4 regions of the Kitasatospora sp. NBC_01287 genome follow, and region 4 is predicted to be linked to each of the others. Evidence: riboswitches for the same ligand, from Rfam matches in the RefSeq annotation. Region 4 holds a riboswitch; each other region holds the start of a gene.
What was found. Region 4 has a riboswitch for cobalamin ahead of OG455_RS15125 (ribonucleoside-diphosphate reductase subunit alpha). Riboswitches for the same ligand answer to the same signal wherever they lie in the genome.
Positions count from the first base shown of each region.

Region 1: another riboswitch for cobalamin. It lies ahead of OG455_RS09135 (HoxN/HupN/NixA family nickel/cobalt transporter); the one in region 4 lies ahead of OG455_RS15125 (ribonucleoside-diphosphate reductase subunit alpha).
Region 2: another riboswitch for cobalamin. It lies ahead of OG455_RS11445 (cobalamin biosynthesis protein); the one in region 4 lies ahead of OG455_RS15125 (ribonucleoside-diphosphate reductase subunit alpha).
Region 3: another riboswitch for cobalamin. It lies ahead of OG455_RS33510 (CbtB-domain containing protein); the one in region 4 lies ahead of OG455_RS15125 (ribonucleoside-diphosphate reductase subunit alpha).

Region 1 is NZ_JAPEPB010000001.1:2,169,640-2,174,379, forward strand. Features, by position in the region: gene OG455_RS09130 (SDR family oxidoreductase) at 1-256, opposite strand, end outside; gene OG455_RS09135 (HoxN/HupN/NixA family nickel/cobalt transporter) at 518-1,690, opposite strand; cobalamin riboswitch at 1,726-1,940, opposite strand; gene OG455_RS09140 (metalloregulator ArsR/SmtB family transcription factor) at 2,038-2,526, shown strand; gene OG455_RS09145 (MBL fold metallo-hydrolase) at 2,780-3,802, opposite strand; gene OG455_RS09150 (helix-turn-helix domain-containing protein) at 3,786-4,427, opposite strand; gene OG455_RS09155 (hypothetical protein) at 4,535-4,740, shown strand, end outside.
Region 2 is NZ_JAPEPB010000001.1:2,748,071-2,752,810, forward strand. Features, by position in the region: gene OG455_RS11435 (alpha/beta hydrolase) at 168-1,295, opposite strand; gene OG455_RS11440 (helix-turn-helix transcriptional regulator) at 1,440-2,156, opposite strand; cobalamin riboswitch at 2,394-2,532, shown strand; gene OG455_RS11445 (cobalamin biosynthesis protein) at 2,587-3,540, shown strand; gene OG455_RS11450 (cobyric acid synthase) at 3,537-4,740, shown strand, end outside.
Region 3 is NZ_JAPEPB010000001.1:7,823,104-7,827,843, reverse strand. Features, by position in the region: gene OG455_RS33520 (phytanoyl-CoA dioxygenase family protein) at 1-708, shown strand, start outside; gene OG455_RS33515 (DUF2470 domain-containing protein) at 858-1,661, opposite strand; cobalamin riboswitch at 1,795-1,918, shown strand; gene OG455_RS33510 (CbtB-domain containing protein) at 2,010-2,174, shown strand; gene OG455_RS33505 (CbtA family protein) at 2,252-3,124, shown strand; gene OG455_RS33500 ((2Fe-2S)-binding protein) at 3,121-4,014, shown strand; gene OG455_RS33495 (hypothetical protein) at 4,118-4,393, shown strand; gene OG455_RS33490 (SpoIIE family protein phosphatase) at 4,473-4,740, opposite strand, start outside.
Region 4 is NZ_JAPEPB010000001.1:3,614,870-3,619,609, forward strand. Features, by position in the region: gene OG455_RS15120 (glycosyltransferase family 39 protein) at 1-1,314, shown strand, start outside; cobalamin riboswitch at 1,391-1,521, shown strand; gene OG455_RS15125 (ribonucleoside-diphosphate reductase subunit alpha) at 1,709-4,123, shown strand; gene OG455_RS15130 (ribonucleotide-diphosphate reductase subunit beta) at 4,162-4,740, shown strand, end outside.

The DNA of each region.
Region 1 (4,740 bases), 1.4 Mb from region 4:
CGGGGCAGATCACCAGGTGGTCGATGGCGCCGAGATCGGCGAAGAAGGCGCGCACGCTCTCCTCGTCGGTCACGTCGATGACGCCGGTGGTGATGCCGTCGATCTCCTCGGCCGTCGCGGCGAGCTTCTCGGCGGAGCGCGAGCCGACGACGACCCGCGCGCCGGCCTCGGCGGCCTGGCGGGCCACCGCGCGACCGATGCCGGAGCTGCCGCCGATCACGACGACGCGGGTGCCGGACAGGGTGGTTGAAGCCATGGGTTCATCTCCTGTGGAACAGCTGGATCAGTACGACTCGGATCGAGGGAGTCGGCGGCGTCAGCACGCTCGCCCGCTCGCTTCCGAGAGCAACTCTGGCGGCCGGCGAAGACGGTAGGCAGGCTCGATCTTGTCCTAGGTGTTTCACTCCCTGGCTGGTCCTTCCGGCCGTGGCGGGGCCTGGCGCGGCGGCCCGGGTACGGCCGAGGGCCGGACGGGAGTCCCGTCCGGCCCTCGGCCGTACCCGCGTGCGAGGCGGCGTCAGTCCTTCGGCCAGCGCTGCTCCACCTTCGCCAGCCGCCAGTACGCCAGCGCGGCCGCCCAGACCACCACGAACAGGCCCACGATGACGAAGCCCACGTTGTTGAGGTTGATGCCGGAGATCCAGCCGCTGACCGGGTCGGTCAGGTCGAGCTGCTCGTGCAGCACCCCGACCAGCTCGATGGTGCCGATCAGGAAGGCGACGGCGATGGACAGCCCGGTGATGGTGAGGTTGTAGTACACCTTGCGGACCGGGTTGGAGAACGCCCAGTGGTACGCGAAGTTCATGAAGGTGCCGTCGAGCGTGTCGAACAGGCTCATCCCGGCCGCGAAGAGCAGCGGCAGGCAGAGGATCGCGTACCAGGGCAGGCCGGAGGCGGCGCCGGAGCCGGCCATCACCATCAGCGAGACCTCGGTCGCGGTGTCGAAGCCGATCCCGAAGAGCAGCCCCACCGGGTACATCTGCCCCGGGCGGGTGATCGACTTGGTCAGCCTGCCCAGGACGCGGTTCATGAAGCCGCGGCTGTCCAGGTGCCGCTCCAGCTCGTGCTCGTCGAAGCTGCCCGCGCGCATCGCGCGGAAGACCCGCGCGATGCCGGCCATCGAGACCAGGTTGAGCGCGGCGATCAGGTAGAGGAAGCCGCCGGAGACGCTGGTGCTGACCACGCCGAGCAGCTTGTGCGCACCGGAGTTGTCGTTGGTCAGGGTGCCGACCACCTGGGCGCCGGCGGCGACCAGCCCGGCCAGCACCACCACGATGGTGGAGTGGCCGAGCGCGAACCAGAAGCCGACCGAGACCGGACGCTTGCCGTCGGCCATCAGCTTGCGGGTGGTGTTGTCGATGGCCGCGATGTGGTCGGCGTCGAAGGCGTGCCGCATGCCCAGGGTGTAGGCGGTGATGCCGAGGCCGAGCCCGAAGGCCTGGCTGCCGACGGTGTAGTGGTGCGGCGTCACCAGGGCGATCAGGATGCCGAAGGCCGCCACGTGCATGGCGATGATCACGGACATCAGGCCGCCGGTGCGCAGCCAGTCCCGGCGCTCCCAGCGCAGCGAGAGGACGGGCGCCGACGGGGACGGCGAGGAGGATGGCGACGGGGACGGGGACAGGGAAGACGCGGACGGGGCGCGGGCCGGTAGGGCCTCGGCGGTCGGCGTGGTTTCGGGCAGGGTCATCCGGGGGCAGCCTCTCCAGCACCTCGTGGACAGAGTTCGTCGTGCGGTGCCGTGGCCGGTCTCCTGGCTGACGGGTCCAACACCCCCGTACCCGGCCTTCCCGGACGCCTGACGGCATCCAGTGACCATCCGCCCTGGCGGGCGGGAGCGGTACGAGGATTCCCCGATCACAGTGGCGAGGGCCGCTCCGGACTCCTGTGGCAGGCACAGTGCACCGGTCTTCCCGAACACCACGGCGGGAACACCGTAGAGCCCGGGCGGTGATGTCCACAAGCCTGCGCAGATGCGCAGGTGTTCCGGCGTCCCGGTTTTGGACACCGCTGTCACCGGGGATGAAGATGGGTCCCATGCATCTGGTTCCCGAGGATCGGGCGCACCGGCGCGCCATCGACGAGCACACGGTCTGCGCGGCCATCGCCGGCATCGGCGAGCCCGCGGCCGTGCGCGGCTGGGCCGCGCGCTTCGCCCTGCTCGCCGAACCGGGCCGCCTGGCGCTGCTGCTGGCGATCCACCGGGCCGGGCCGATCGCGGTCTCCGACCTCGCGCTGGCCACCGGGATCAGCGAGACCGCCGTCTCCCAGACCCTGCGCCTGCTGCGGGCCTCGGGCACGGTGGCCGCCGACAAGGACGGCCGGATCGTCCGCTACCACCTGCTCGATCCCGACGTGGCGCCGCTGCTCGACCTGATCCCGCGGCTCCCGCACGACGAGCTTTCCCACGACGAGCTGTCCCACGACGAGCTTTCCCATGGCGGGCTTTCCCACGGCGAGCTGCCCCACAGTGGGCTTTCCCAAGGCGAGCTGCCCCACAAGGGCGCTCCGACCTCGCAGGGCTGACGGCCGCTCCCCCGCAGGTCCCGCTTTCCAAGGTCCTGGCCCTGGTGCTCCAAGTGCCGCTCGAAATTATCGTGGCCGATCGCCCCTGACCCACCGATCCGCACCCGGACTGTCTGACAGAACAGACCGGGGCACTCCCTCCTCGGTCGACCGTGCCCGGTCAGCCTTTCCCCTGCCAGCCCCTCCCCCGGTCAGCTCCTCCCGCCTGTCAGCCCCTCCCCTGTCAGCCCCTCCCCGGTCAGTCCCTCCCCGGTCAGCCTCGGCGCCGAGTGCCCGGGAGCAGCCGCAGGACCGGGCTCGCCAGCTGGTGGGCCAGGCCGCGGGCCACCAGCTTGCGCATGTCGGTCTTGCGCGGCTCGTTGTAGATGACGAAGTCGTCGAAGCGGTGCACCCCGGGCCGCCCGGCCACGGCCACGGTCGCGTCACGGACCGCCACCAGCTGCGCCACGGTCATTTCGGGCACCCGCTCGTCGGGCTGGTAGGTGGCACCGATCGGGTACTCGCCGCCGGGCCGGCGGCTCATCTCGACATGGCAGCCGAGCACATGGGTGACCGGGTGGGTGCCGGCGAACTCCACCATCCGCTCCACGGTCGCGCGGAAGGCGGCGTGGTCCTCCACGTAGAGGCGGCCCGGCAGCACCGTGTCACCGGTGAACAGGATCCCGCTCCAGGGGTCGTAGACGGTGATCGCCGCCCGATGGTGCCCCGGCGAGGGAAGGATCTCCAGCACCCGGCCGCCCAGGTCGAAGGTGACCGTGTCGAGCGGCCGGTCGGGCTCGAAACCGAAGAACGACCCGACGGCCTCGGCCTCGCGCGGCACCACCGTGGTCGCGGGGCGGTCGGCGAACTGGCCGTCGGCGGCCACGTGGTCGCCGTGCCCGTGGGTGTGCGCGACCACCAGCCCGTACGGCTCGCGCCGCCCACCGTGCTCGCCGTGCCCGCCGCGTTCGCCCTGCTCGCCCGGGTGGCGGTCGAGCCACTCGGCCACCAGCCGGTCGACCGTCGCGCGCAGCGGGAAGATGGTGGCGTCGGCCGTCGCGCCGGTGTCCAGCAGCAGGGCCCGGTCGTTGCCGAAGAGCAGGAAGATGAACGGGGCCTCGTAGTTGACCGCCATGCTCTGCCGCAGGATGACGGTGTGCTCATCGTACTGGTGGACCTGGAGCGGCGGGCCGCCACCGCGCCGGGACGCGGTGCCGTGGATCCAGTCGACCGCCAGGGAGCCGGCGCCGGGAGCCCCGGTCACGAAGTCGATCGGGCCGTCAGTCGTCGGTCGCATGCTCGTTCTCCCGCGCTTCGAGGTCGGGCAGCGGAGTCGCCGCCATGAAGTACCGCACGTGGTGCTGTCCGGGGCCCGGCCGCCCGGCCGCCGCGCCCGCCCTGGCGATGTAGGGCGCGAGCAGCGCCTGCCACTGGTCGGCGAGCTCGGCGGCCTCGGCGGCGGAGAGCACCGCCACGGCGGCCAGCAGGGCCGCCGCGGGCGGCCCGTCGGCGCCCGGGACGCCCGCAGCCCCACCGCCGCCGCTCCCCCCGCCATCGGGCGGGCCGGGGCGCCGCTCCTCGCGGGCCGCGTGGTCGAGGATCGCCTGCATCTCCCGCTCCACCACGAGCCGTTCGAGCTGCCGCTTGAGCACCCGGTCACCGCCCGCCCCGACCCGCACGGTCGGTGGCACCTCGGGCACCCGCCACTGGCGCTCACGCCGGTCGCGCCCTGGGCCGGCCTCCTCCACGAACCCGTACTTGGCGAGTTGGCGGAGGTGGAAGGAGCAGTTCGCCTGCGGGACCCCGAGGACCCGCCCGCAGCGCGCGGCCGTCGCGGGGCCGCCCGTGGCCAGCAGCTCCATCAGATCGAGGCGGAGCGGGTGGGCCAGGGCCCGGATCGCCTTGGGATCGCTGATCTCCATATGTCAAAGAGTACTTTGGGATCCGGAGATGTCAACGTCTTCTTTGGCTTCTCCTCGGCGGTGGAATCCCCCGGCACGGCGGCGGGCGACCCGCGTACGCTCCCGCCATGAACGAGGACGGGACCGGCGCGGCCGGTATGGCCGGGCCCTGGACGGACGAGGCCGGGATAAGCGCGACCGGCGCCGGGACGGACGCGCGGTCGCTCTACCACGCGCTGCGGGAGTACGAGGGCGGCGACGCCTGGCGGGCGGTGGTCGCGCCGTGGCTCGCCGGCACCGGGACGGCGTACCGGACGGAGCTGGCGGCTGCCGC
Region 2 (4,740 bases), 870 kb from region 4:
TTCGGCGCGTCTTCGACCGACTGGGGTGGCCGGGGTGGCCGACTCGGGGCAAGAGCGGCCAAACCGGGCCCGGCGGCGCCGTGGTGACCTGTGCACGACAGTAGACGGGGGCACGCACCGTGGTCAAGGGGTGACCGAGCGCGCGCGGGAGTGGGAGCCGGGCGACCTCAGAGCAGCGGGGTGAGGTAGCGGCGCAGCGCCTCCTCGTAGCCGCGCGGGTCGGCGTTCCAGAGCGCCGCGTGCCCGGCGTCGGGGATGCTGCGCAGGCTGACCAGATCCGGGCGCAGTTCGGCCAGCCGGCGGGCGGCGGCGAACGGCGCCACGGCGTCCTGCGGGCTGTGCAGCAGCAGGGTGGGGACGGCCAGCTCGGCACCGTCGGCGAGCCGGGCGAAGCCTGCCGGGTCGACCCCGGTGCGCCCCTCGGCCGCCCAGGCGCCCAGCTGCCCGGCGACCGCGCCGGGCACCCCGGCCCGGGCCGCGACCCCGCGCACCGAGGCCGACCAGTCCAGCACCGGCGAGTCGAGGATCAACCCGGCCAGCTCGTGGCGGTACCCGGACTCGGCGGCGGTGCGCAGCACGGTGGCGGCACCGACCGACCAGCCGTAGAGCACGATCCGTCCGGCGCCGGCCTCCTTGGCGAAGTGGATCGCCGCCTCGACGTCGCGCCACTCGGTCTCGCCGAAGTGCCCGATCCCGTCCGGCGAGGCGGGCGCCCCCTGGTCGCCCCGGTAGCTGACCACCAGCGCGGGCAGGTTGAGCCGCTTGAGCAGTGGCAGCACCGGCAGGGCCTGGCGGCGGTCGGCCAGCCGTCCGTGCACCGCGATCACCCAGGTGCCGCGCACCGCCGGGACGTACCAGGCGGGCAGCGCGCCGAGCTCGCCGTCGACCAGCACGTCCATGTAGTCCAGGCCGCAGGCCGAGCCCGGGTCGCCGCGCAGCACCCGGGGGCTCAGCTCGACCTCGGTGCCGGCCGTCAGCGGGCTGCCGGCGGTGAGTTCCAGGCGGCGGGTGACGCTCTGCGGGCCGGTGCGCAGCACCTTGCCGACCACCGCGTGGCCGCCGGGCCAGTCCAGCGCGTAGCGGCCGCGCCTGGCACTGGCCACGGTGCGGGTCAGCGTGACCTCCCCGGCGGCGAGCTCGTGCACCCGCAGCACGGGCTCGCCCACCGGCTCGCCGCTCGCGGAGCGCTCGGGGCGCAGGCTCAGATCCGAGACCCGGCGCCCGATCAGCAGGGCGGCCGCGCCCGCCGCGGCGGCGACGGCGGTGGCTGCGACGACGGCGGTTCCCCAGCGCATGGCTCTCCCCAGAGTGGTGACGGCAGGTCGGAGACGACCTGCCCAGTCCACCGCGCGCCATGCCACCCGGCCACCGCAACGCCGCCGTCCGGGCGCCGTCCAAGATGCCGCCCGAGTGCCGCCCGAGTGCCGCCCCGGGGTGTCTCAGACCCGCAGGCCGCCGGTGTCCTCGCGGGTCAGCAGGCTCCAGAAGCGGTCGACCGGCTCCTGCTCCGGCTCCGCCGGCCGGGGCGCGGCCGGGGCGGCGGGGCCCCAGCTGCCCGTGCCCCAGTGACCGCTCACCTGGTACTCGCTCCGCAGCGCCGCCAGTACCCGGCCCAGGGTGTCGCGGTGCACCGGCACCAGCTCGGCGACCGCCTTCAGCTGCGCCTGCCAGCGGCCGTCCACGCACTGGCGCAGCCGGTCCACCAGCTCCTGCTCGGCGCCCCGCACCCGGACCAGGTCGCGCAGCGTCAGGCCGAGCACCTCGGCCAGCGCGGCGCCCTGCTCCTCGCTGCCGGTCCAGCGGCCGGTCCGCTCCACGGCGGCGTAGGCGCGCGGGTCCATCCCGATCCGGGTCGCGGTCTGCTCCTGGTTGAGCTCCCGGGCCACCCGGAAGTCGCGCAGCGAGTCGGGGGCCACGCCCATCAGCTGCGCCGCCGGGCACCACAGCGCGCGGGCCAGCGCGATGAACTCCTCCTCGGTCGGGCGGATCTCCCCGCTCTCCCAGCCGATCACGTGGCCGGGCAGCAGCCGCACCCCGTGCGCGGCCAGGCCCTGGGCGACCTGCTCGGGGGTCAGGCCGAGACCGACGCGATGAGCGCGGGCGGCCCGGGGGGAGAACGGGACCGGGGTGGGGGCCGGCGGCCGGCTTCTTCGCATGGGCCGACGCTAGGGCCGGGGTCGACCCGCCCCCAGTCGCCGAACACACGAAGCCGCGCGACGGGCCCGGGGCCGCCCTTGGACGATTCACCAGCGCCCGGCGCCCCGGCCGCGCCGCTACTCGGAGGTAGCAACGGTTCCGCTGCTCCGGCCCGTCGTGTGATCAACCAGTCCCGGGGCCTGGTTGACTCCCGCTTCGCACGCGTGATGGGATCCGTTGGCCAAACGGAGGCAAGTAGAGGAAGCCGGTGCGAATCCGGCGCGGTCCCGCCACTGTCACCGGGGAGCACGCCCGACGCACGGTCACGGCGGCCCGCCACAGGGTCGTTGGAAGGCCCGGGTGTGCGTTCTACCACCCGGGGAAGCCAGGAGACTCTCGCCGCCGGTACGTCGATCCAGGGCGAGGACCCTGAGTGAGGACACGCGACACATGGCGGGGGTTCCCCACCGCGCGCTGCCGTACGCCCTGGGCGCCCTGGCCGGCTATGCCGCCGACGCCCGCTTCGGCGATCCCCGGCGCGGCCACCCGGTGGCCTTCTTCGGGCGCGCGGCCGCCCGGCTGGAGCGCGCGCTCTGGCGCGATGACCGCGGCGCCGGCGCGCTGCACACCGCACTCTGCGTGGGCGCGGTGGCGGGCGGTGCCGCCGGGATCGGACGGCTGCTGGGACGGGAGAGCGCCGCGCTGACGGCCGCCGCCACCTGGACGGTGCTCGGCGGCAGCTCGCTGGCCCGCGAGGCCCGCACCATCGGCGACGCGCTGTCGGCCGGCGACCTGGCGGCCGCCAGGCAGCGGCTGCCGCACCTGTGCGGGCGCGACCCGAGCGAACTGGACGAGCAGCAGATCGCCCGCGCCGTGGTCGAGTCGGTGGCAGAGAACACCGCCGACGCGGTGGTCAACGCCCTGGTCTGGGGCGCGCTCGCGGGCGCGCCCGGCCTGCTCGCCTTCCGCGCCGTCAACACGCTGGACGCGATGGTCGGCCACAAGTCGGCGAGGTACCGCCGGTTCGGCTGGGCCGCGGCCCGACTGGACGACGTGGCCGGCTGGCCGGGCGCCCGGCTGACCGCGCTGCTCACGGTGGCGGCCGCCGAGGACCGCGGCCGGGCCTGGCGCGTCTGGCGCCGGGACGGCGGCGCGCACCCGAGCCCGAACGCCGGGCAGGCCGAGTCCGCCTTCGCCGGCGCGCTCGGCGTGCGCCTGGGCGGGACGCTGCGGTACGGGGAGCACGTGGAGCACCGCCCGGTGCTGGGCGGCGGGCAGCGCCCGGTGGCGGTGGCGGACATCGAACGGGCCTGCCGGCTGTCGCGCCGGGTCGGGCTGCTCGCGCTGGGGACGACGGTGGCGCTGCGGTTCGCCGTGCCCGTACGGAGGGGACGACGGAGATGAGCAACGCGCTGCTGGTGGCGGGCACCACCTCGGACGCCGGGAAGAGCGTGGTCACCGCCGGGATCTGCCGCTGGCTGGTCCGCCGGGGCGTCAAGGTGGCCCCGTTCAAGGCCCAGAACATGTCACTCAACTCGATGGTCACGCTGGACGGCGCCGAGATCGGCCGGGCCCAGGTGATGCAGGCGCAGGCCGCCCGGGTCGAGCCCGAGGCCGCGATGAACCCGGTGCTGCTCAAGCCCGGGGCGGACGGGCGCAGCCAGGTGGTGCTGCTCGGCCGGCCGGTCGCCGAGGTCGGCGCGCTCGACTACCGCGAGCGCAAGCCGTACCTGCTGGAGCGCTCGCTGGAGTGCCTGGCCGACCTGCGGCGCCGCTTCGACGTGGTGGTCTGCGAGGGCGCCGGCTCGCCGGCCGAGATCAACCTGCGCGACCGCGACATCGCCAACATGGGACTGGCCCGGGCCGCCGAGCTGCCGGTGGTGGTGGTCGGCGACATCGACCGCGGTGGCGTCTTCGCCGCGATGTTCGGCACCCTGGCGCTGCTCTCGCCCGAGGACCAGCGGCTGGTGGCGGGCTGGCTGGTGAACAAGTTCCGCGGCGACGCCCGGCTGCTGAAGCCCGGCCTGGACATGCTGCACGAGCTGACCGGCCGTCCGGTGCTCGGCACCCTGCCGATGCTGAAGGGCCTGTGGCTGGACGCCGAGGACTCGCTCGACCTCACCACGGCGGTGGACCGCGAGGACACCGCCGGGCCGTTCGGCGCCGACGTGCTGCGGGTGGCCGTGCTGCGCTTCCCGCGGCTGTCCAACTTCACCGACCTGGACGCGCTGGCCCAGGAGCCCGGGGTGCTGGTGCGCTGGGCCACCAGGCCCGAGGAGCTGGCCGACGCCGACCTGGTGGTGCTGCCCGGCACCCGGGCCACCGTCGCCGACCTGGCCTGGCTGCGCGAGCGCGGGTTGGCGCGGCCGCTGCGCGAGCGGGTGGCGGCCGGGCGGCCGGTGCTCGGGATCTGCGGCGGCTACCAGATGCTGGCGCGGGAGATCGTGGACGAGGTCGAGTCGAAGGCCGGGCCGGTCGACGGGCTCGGCCTGCTGCCGACCCGGGTGGTGTTCGGCGTCGGGAAGGTGCTCGGGCGCCCGGTCGGCGAGGCGTACGGCGAGCGGGTCGAGGGCTACGAGATCCACCACGGGGTGGCGTCCGTCG
Region 3 (4,740 bases), 4.2 Mb from region 4:
CGGTCAGGCCTGGAGCAGCTGCACCTGGTGGCCGACGCGGGGCAGATCCGGTCGGTCCGCGACGAGTTGGACCGCCGCTTGCGCCCGGCCGCCGAGCAGCTGCTGCTCCGCTTCGCCGGCGCCCTGCCACCGCAGCGCCGGCGGCTGTACGTGAGTTCGCACCTGGGCGTGCGGATCATGTCGCCGCAGGCCACCGTGCGCGGCCGGGAGGCGGAACTGGGCGACTACACCGGTTTCCTGCTGCCGACGCTGGCGCACACCGACTCCTGGTTCAACACCGCGGTCAACTCGGTGAACCTCTGGCTGGCCGTCAGCCGGGTGCGGCGGGACAACGGCCTGACACTCTGGCCGCAGGCGTACCGGCGTCCGCTGCGGCACGACGGGGTACGGCTGCTGGCCGGCCAGGCGATCGGTGAGCCGGTGGAGGTCGAGCTGGAGGCCGGCGACCTGCTGGTCTTCGCCGGCGACCAGCTTCACGCCACCCGCCCGAACACCGGTCCGGAGACCCGCTGGGTGGTCACCAAGCGGCTCTGCCTGGGCCCGCCGCGCTACCACCCGCGCGCCACCGGCTGGGTGCCGTACCTCGATCCGCGCCTGCTCGACACCCCGCTGCGGGCACTGGCCCCGGCGCGGTCAGCGCTCACCCTCGGCGGGCTGCGCCAACTCGGCCGCGAGGCCGACCGATTGCTCACCCGGCTGCGCCACTGAGGCCGCCGGAGTCGGGCAGGCCGCCGTGCTCGGGCAGGCCGCCGGGACTGCCACCGCCGGGCGCGCCGGGGGTGTGGCGAGGGCGGCGGCCAGCGGCGCGGCGCGGAGGATCGTGGCCACGTCGAGGACGGGCCCGCGCGGCGCCCCCGTCACGGCCGTCCGGCGGGCCCGCTGGAGCCGCTGCCGGCTGAGGCATCCGGTCCGTTCTGGTCGCCGTGGTGATGGTGGTGGTGCCGGCAGGGGTGAGCGGCGTCGAGCAGCGCGCGGACCCGGTCGCCGGCCTGGTCGGCGGTCCGCGCCGGGGTCGGGAACAGCAGCCGGACGTCGCGCCGGGTGTGCGGGTGCTCCAACCGCAGCGTCAGGCCGTGGCGGTCCAGTGCCAGCGGCCATGCCCGGGCCGGGCCGGGCGGGGCCCCGGCCCCGATCCCGGCCCCAGTCCCGACCAGACCGGCGAGCAGGGCCAGCACGTCCTGGTGATCATCCGTCAGATGAGTGAGCAGGTGCGCCTCGCACCTGGCCAGCGGATCGGGCCGGGCGGCGGTGAACGCCTCGGGCGCCACCGTGCTGCCGCCCTCGACCGTGCGCAGGGTGGCGTGTGCGAGGTCCAGGCGCAGGGTGAGGTCCGCCGCGTCGGACGCGCGCTCGTCCGCCAGCAGTCGGCCGACCAGGGTCACCCGGGCGCGGACCCGGTCACGCACGGCAGCCGGCGCGACGTCGGTGATCTCGACCACGCAGGCCAGCGCGCCGCGGGGGGCCTGGGCGTGCTCGGCGGCCAGCGGGGTGTCCCGCGGCACCCGCATGGTCAGGCCGCCGTCCGGGTCGAGCGCGTGCACCCCGATCAGGTCGTAGCTGTGGCGCTCGGTGGCGAGGGCCAGCGAGTCGGCGGCGGCCAGCACCGTGCGGACCCGCTCCGCCGCGTCGGCGCCCGTCGTACGGGTGTGCGTGGCAGCCATGCCACACCTCCACTCAAGTTAGGTTTGCCTAACCTTAGCGGAGCGGGCGATACGGTGCCGGCCCAGGGCCGGCCGACCTCGGCGGGGGTGATCCCGGTGACGCGCGATTGACGGCGCATCGGCCGCGCCCTACCCTGCCTCAGGTAGTGATGGCGTAAGGAAGCTGGTGGGAATCCAGCACGGTCGCGCCACTGTGAAGCGGATCGCCCCCGGGCGGTGCGCCAGTCAGATACGACGCCATCACCGCACTCCACACGCTAGCGGGACGCACGATCCCCTGAAGGAGACTCACCTGTGAGCACCAGTCTGCCCAGTTCCAGCGCGCTGCCCACTCCCGTGGTGCTGCCGGTGTCGAAGGCCGTGACCTGGCTGGTCGGCACCGCGCTGATCGCCCTCGCGGTCTACTACTTCATCGGTGTCGACCAGGGCGCCTACTCCGTCTTCGGCAAGGACATGCACATCCACGAGTTCGTCCACGACTCCCGGCACTTCCTCGGCTTCCCCTGCCACTGACGAGCCCGACGAGCCCGACGAAACCGACGGACCCGACGAACTCGACGCCCGACGAACTGAAGTACGGACAACTGGACATGGAAAAGAGACTCATCCTGCGCGGCGTGCTCGCCGGCGCAGTGGCAGGCCTGCTCGCATTCGTCTTCGCGCGGATCTTCGCCGAGCCGCAGATCGACGCCGCGATCAGCTACGAGAGCGCGCGCGACGCCGCGCAGAGCACGCTGGACAAGGCCGCCGGGCTGCCGATGGCCGACTCCGGCCCCGACATCTTCAGCCGCACCATCCAGGCCAACATCGGCATCGGTGTCGGCATGGTCTTCTTCGGCATGGCGATGGGCGCGCTGTTCGCCGTGGCGTACACCGTCTGCCTGGGCCGGGTCGGCAAGCTGCGGCCGCGCACCCTGGCCATGCTGGTGGCGCTGGGCGGCTTCCTCGGCATCTACTTCGTGCCGTTCGTGAAGTACCCGGCGAACCCGCCGTCGATCGGGCACCCCGACACGATCCGCGACCGGGGCAACCTCTACCTCGCCATGGTGCTCTGCTCGGTCGTCTTCCTGATCGCGGCGGTCTGGCTGGGCAAGCGACTGCAGGCCAGGTTCGGGAACTGGAACGCGACCCTGCTGGCCGGCGCGGCCTACGCGGTGGTGCTCGGCGTGATCATGGCGCTGCTCCCCTCGCTCGGCGAACTGTCGGACAACGTCCGTGAGTTCGGACACCACGCGACCGAGACGCCGCAGCCGCTGACCGACCCGGGCGGCACCATCGTCTTCCCCGGCTTCCCGGCCGACACGCTGTTCGAGTTCCGCTTCTACTCGGTGATCGCGCAACTGCTGCTCTGGGCCGTCCTCGGCCTGGTCTTCGGCCCGCTGGCCGAGCGCCTGCTCGCCCCGAAGGAGCGGACGGCGTCCCAGGCCACGCCGGTCCGGGCCAAGCCGGTCGGGGCGGTATGACCGAGCCGGACCACCGGTGCGCCCCGGCGCGACCGGACCCGAAGGCCGCGACGCCCGCACGGGTCGCGGCCCTCGGGCCGTTCTTCGCCTTCGAGACCCGCCAGGAGAGCGGCATCCCTGGGCCGCCGCCGGCGCCCTGGCGAGCACTGGGTGAACTGCTGGATGACCCCTCGGTGCTGCGCGCGCGGGTGACCGCCGTGCGCGGCTACCTCGCGGCGGCCGGCGGGCAGCCGGTGACGGCGGTGGAGGAGCGGGTGGCCGCCTCGGTGACCCAGCTGGGGCTGGCCTCCCGGCTGCTCTCCCCGGCCTTCGCCGTCGGTGTGCTGACCGGCGAGGCGCTCCCGTTCGACCCGCGCCGGGCGTGGTGGCAGCCGGTACCGGGCGGGCCCTTCCCGCTCTCACTGCCGCGACGGACCACCGGACGGGGCGCGGGCGGGGACCCGGGCGAGGACCCGGGCGCGAGCGCGAGCGCGAGCGCGGACCAGGAGCCGGAAACGGGCGAGCCCTGGGACCCGGTCGGGCTCGCGGACCGGCTGGCCCGGGACCTGCTCGACGGGCCGATCCGCGAGCTGGTGGCGGCGGCCGGCGCGTACTCGCTCTCCCCGCACATCCTCTGGGGCAACGTCGCCTCGGCGGTCAACGGCGCGGCCTCGGCGATCGCCCGCACAGCACCCGAACTCGCGGGCCGGGCAGGCGAACTGGCCACCCAGCTGCTCGACCGGCCGCCCCTGCGCGGCGCCGGCGGCCCGACGGCCGACGGCGGCGGATTCCGCCGTCGCAGTTGCTGCCTGATCTACCGGGCCGCCCCGGACCGCGCGGGCGCCCTCTGCGGGGACTGCGTGCTCACCGGCCGCCCGCGCCCGCTGCCCGGCCGTGCCGGTCTGCGCTGACTCCCCTCCAGCAGACGGCGGCTGACGCCTCGTCAGAGCGAGAGTAGGTCGATAGTCGAGCCGGACCCCGGAACCCCGCAGGGCGACCGTCGACGGCGTCGACATGGTCCTGCTGCCCGTCGAGCAGTACCAGAACCTGGCCCGCTCCCGCCGCCAGGCCGGCGCCCAGGGCCCGCAGATCCAGGCCTTGAAGCGCGCGCTGAACGACGTGGACGCGCTGCTGGCCGAGGTCGAAGAGGCACTGGCGGGCTCGGCGGGGCCGAGCGGCTCGGCGGCGGAGCTGCTCGTTCGGATCCGGGCACACCGCCTGGGCCCGGGTGGGAAGTTGCCATCGCGTCAGCCGCAGCCCGGCCCGCCCGCCGATCCGCGCACGGACTGATCCGCGGGGGTCACGGGCGCCGCCGCCAAGTGCGGGCGGCACCGCGCGGGCGGCACCGCGCGGACGACACTGCGCGGGCTCACTCGCCACCCCTCGTCGGCTCCTCCTCGCGCCGGGTGAGCAGCAGCGCGACGTCGTCCACCCGGTGGGTGGAGCGGCGGGCGTCGCCGACCAGGCGGTCGGCGAGCGACTCCAGTGAGGCCGTCCCGGCGTGCGCGAGCGAGCTCCGCAGCCGGTCGATGCCCTGGTCGATCGCGATCCCCGCCTCCTCGACCAGCCCGTCGGTGTAGAGCGCGAGCACCGAACCGGCCGGCAGCACCAGCTCGCCGGCGGGGAAGACCGCCGCG
Region 4 (4,740 bases):
GACCTGTTCGGCGACTCGCCCACCGCGCTGCGGGTGCCGTCCGCGATCGCCATGGCGGTGGCGGCCGGCTGGCTGGCACTGCTCGGCCGGCGGCTCTTCACGCCCGCCACCGGGCTGCTGGCGGGCCTGCTGCTGGCAGTCCTGCCCAGCACCACCCGGTACGGCCAGGAGGCCCGCCCGTACGCCTTCGCGGTCCTGGTCGCGATCGCCTCCACCCACCTGCTGGTCCGGGCCCTGGACCGTCCCTCGCTGAAGAGCTGGGTCGGGTACGCGGTGACCATCCCGCTGCTCGGCTGGACCCACCTGGTGACCCTCTCGGTGCTGGCCGGCCACCTGGCCGCGGTGCTGACCAGGACCCGCAGGGCCGACCTGGTCCCGCGCTGGGCCTTCACCGCCGCGGTGCTGGCCGGCGGCTCGCTCACCGTGCCGATGGTGCTGCAGGGCCGGTCGCAGAGCGCCCAGATCGCCTGGAACAAGACCGGGCCGGCCGATCTCAAGGCCTACCCGGACACGCTCTTCCTCTCCTGGCACGTCGGGCTCGCGGTGCTGGCCGTGGGCCTGCTGGGGCTGCTGGCGGCCCGCCGTCACGCCGCGCTGCTCGCGGCCTGGGCGCTGCTGCCGCCCCTGGTCACCTTCGCCACCGCGAGTTGGCTGCACCTCTTCCTCAACCGCTACCTGCTCTTCACCCTGCCCGCCTGGACCCTGCTGGCCGCCGCGGCGGTGTGCCGGGTCGGCGGACCGCTGACCAGCGGCGCCGCCCCCGCGCTGCCGCGCCGGCTGCTGAGCTGGGTGCTGGTCGCCGCCGCGGTGGCCGGACTGGGCTGGACGGCCTGGCCCGGGATCCGAGCGACCCACCAGGACCTGGCGGGCGAGCCGGACTACAACCGGCTCACCCGGATCATGCTGCACGACCAGCAGCCGGGCGACGGCATCGTCTACAGCGGGACGCTGCAGGAGCGGATGTCGATGGCCTACGAGCTGCGCGACGTCCGCACCGCGCCGAAGGATATCCTGCTGCAGAAGTCGGCCGCCGAGATCGGCCTCTACTCGGCCCAGGAGTGCGACGACCCGGACGCCTGCGCGGCGAACACCAACCGGATCTGGCTGGTGGCCACCGGCCCCGCCGCCGACCCGCTGGCGGCGCTCCCGCCGCAGACCGCGCAGGTGCTCCGCAGTCAGTTCCAGACCACCAGGACCGACAGCCTGCCCTGGGTCCGACTGGTCCTGCTGAGCCGGGTCCACCCCTCCCGCCGGGCCTCGGTGGCGGACGACCTGGGTGACCACAACGTCCAGATGGCACCCGGCAGCAGCTGACGCCGGGCACCATCGAGTGTTGGCTTCGCCACTCCGCACGACACTACATATGGTGCTGCTTGAAGCGGCCACCACTACATGTATGCTCACTCTCGCTGTCGACGCAGGGGAACCCGGTGCGAGTCCGGGACTGCCCCGCAGCGGTGAGCGCTTGCCCCCATGGGGTTTCCGCGAGTCCGAATACCTGCCGACGGTGTGCCGCCCGGCCTCCCCGCAGAGGCCTCTCACGCACAGCTGTACCGTCCGGCCTCGCGGGCAGGCCAGGGTGACGACGCGCGCGCCGGAGCAGACCGGCGTGCCCATCTCCCCTGCCCCGCGCGCGAGCCACGGACCTCCCCCAGTCCGCCGCCGCCCCAGGAGAGAGAGCGCCTTGACCGTCGCCGCCTCAGTTGCCCTGCCGTCACAGGGACACGCCGCCGATGCCACCCAGACCGATCCCGGTGCGGCACTGCTTCGGCTGCTCACCGACAAGAGCGCCGACCTCCCCCAGGTGGACCCCGGCCACGTCGCCGCCGCCGCGCTGCGCGGCCGCCACGCCGGCTCGGACTTCGCCGAGCTGCGCGGGCTGGCCGTGGACGCCGCCGCTTCGATGATCGCCGAGGACCCCCAGTACTCGAAGCTGGCCGCCCGGCTGCTGGCCCAGGAGATCGCCGACGAGGCGGTGGGCCAGGGCGCCACCTCGTTCACCGCCTCGATCGCCGTCGGCCACGCCGAGGGCCTGATCGGCGAGGTCACCGCCGCCTTCGTGGCCAAGCACGCCGCCGCGCTGGACGCGCTGATCGACGAGCGGGGCGACGACCGCTTCGAGTACTTCGGCCTGCGCACCGTGCAGTCCCGCTACCTGCTGCGCCACCCGATCACCCGCAAGGTGGTCGAGCGCCCGCAGCACTTCCTGCTCCGGGTCGCCTGCGGCCTGGCGGTGGGCGACAACGAGCAGTCGGTGGCCGAGGTCGCCGAGCTCTACCGCCTGATGAGCCGGCTGGAGTACCTGACCTCCTCGCCGACCCTCTTCAACTCCGGCACCCGGCACCCGCAGATGTCCAGCTGCTACCTGCTGGACTCGCCGCTGGACAACCTGGACTCGATCTACTCGCGCTACGCGCAGATCGCCCGGCTCTCCAAGCACGCCGGCGGCATCGGCCTGTCCTACTCCCGGATCCGCTCGCGCGGCAGCCTGATCCGCGGCACCAACGGCCAGTCCAACGGCATCGTGCCGTTCCTGCGCACCCTGGACTCCTCGGTCGCCGCCGTCAACCAGGGCGGCCGCCGCAAGGGCGCGGCCTGCGTCTACCTGGAGACCTGGCACGCGGACATCGAGGAGTTCCTCGAACTGCGCGACAGCACCGGCGAGGAGGCCCGCCGCACCCACAACCTCAACCTGGCGCACTGGATCCCGGACGAGTTCATGCGCCGGGTCAACGCCAACGCCGACTGGTCGCTCTTCTCCCCGGCCGACGTGCCCGAGCTGGTCGACCTGTGGGGCGAGGAGTTCGACGAGGCGTACCTCAAGGCCGAGCAGGCCGGCAAGGCCGTCCGCAGCATCCCCGCGCAGACCCTCTACGCCCGGATGATGCGCACCCTGGCGCAGACCGGCAACGGCTGGATGACCTTCAAGGACGCCGCCAACCGCGCCGCCAACCAGACCGCGCTGCCCGGCCGCACGGTGCACTCCTCCAACCTGTGCACCGAGATCCTGGAGGTCACCGACGACTCCGAGACCGCGGTCTGCAACCTGGGCTCGGTCAACCTCGGCGCCCACGTGGCCGCCGGCGCGACCGCCACCGACCTGCTCACCGCCATGGACTGGCAGCGGCTGGACGCCACCGTGCGCACCGCCGTCACCTTCCTGGACCGGGTGGTGGACATCAACTTCTACCCGACCGGCGAAGCCGCCACCTCCAACTCCCGCTGGCGCCCGGTGGGCCTGGGCGTGATGGGCCTGCAGGACGTCTTCTTCCAGCTGGGCCTGGACTTCGACTCCGCCGAGGCCAAGAAGCTGTCCACGCTGATCGCCGAGCGGATCATGCTGACCGCCTACGAGCGCTCCAGCGAGCTCGCCGAGCAGTTCGGGCAGCACCCGGCCTACGCCGAGACCCGCGCGGCCCGCGGCCAGCTGCACATCGACCACTTCGCCGACGCCACCCCGCAGTGGACCGAGCGCTGGGAGGCGCTGCGCGCCACCATCGCCCGCACCGGCCTGCGCAACTCGCTGCTGCTGGCGATCGCGCCGACCGCGACCATCGCCTCGATCGCCGGCGTCTACGAGTGCATCGAGCCGCAGGTCTCCAACCTCTTCAAGCGCGAGACCCTCTCCGGCGAGTTCCTCCAGGTCAACCCGTACCTGGTGCGCGAGCTGAAGGAGCTGGGCGTCTGGGACCAGCAGACCCGCGACGCGCTGCGCGAGGCCAACGGCTCGGTGCAGGAGCTCTCCTGGCTGCCGGCCGAGCTGCGCTCGCGCTACCGCACCGCCTGGGAGCTGCCGCAGCGCGCGCTGATCGACCTGGCCGCCGCCCGCCAGCCGTACCTGGACCAGAGCCAGTCGCTGAACCTCTTCATGGCCGCGCCGACCATCGGCAAGCTCAGCTCGATGTACGCCTACGCCTGGAAGGTCGGTCTCAAGACCACCTACTACCTGCGCTCGCGCCCGGCCACCCGGATCGCCCAGGCGGCCTCCGGCGCCGCCCGCCCCGCGGCCGTGCCGGTCAGCGGCCCCACCGCGGGCGTCCCCGCTCCCACGCTGAGCCAGGCCGAGCAGGACGCCATCGCCTGCTCCCTGGAGAACCCCGAGTCCTGCGAGGCCTGCCAGTGAGTTCCGCCCCCCTCGACCAGCCCGAGGGCCGCCAGAAGATGCTGCTCGACCCGGGCTTCGAACTGACCCTGCGTCCGATGCGCTACCCGTCCTTCTACGACCGGTACCGCGACGCGATCAAGAACACCTGGACCGTCGAGGAGGTGGACCTGCACTCCGACGTCGCCGACCTCGCCAAGCTCAGCGAGGGCGAGCGGCACATGATCGGCCGCCTGGTCGCCTTCTTCGCCACCGGTGACTCGATCGTCGCCAACAACGTGGTGCTGAGCCTCTACAAGCACATCAACTCCCCCGAGGCCCGGCTCTACCTGTCCCGGCAGCTCTTCGAGGAGGCCGTGCACGTCCAGTTCTACCTGACGCTGCTCGACACCTACCTGCCCGACCCGGACGACCGCAACGCGGCCTTCGCCGCGGTGGAGAACATCCCCTCCATCCACCAGAAGGCCCAGTTCTGCTTCACGTACATGAACGCGGTCGACCACCTCGACTCGCTGGAGAGCAAGGACGACCGCCGGGCCTTCCTGCTCAACCTGATCTGCTTCGCCGCCTGCGTCGAGGGCCTCTTCTTCTACGGCGCCTTCGCCTACGTGTACTGGTTCCGCAGCCGCGGCCTGCTG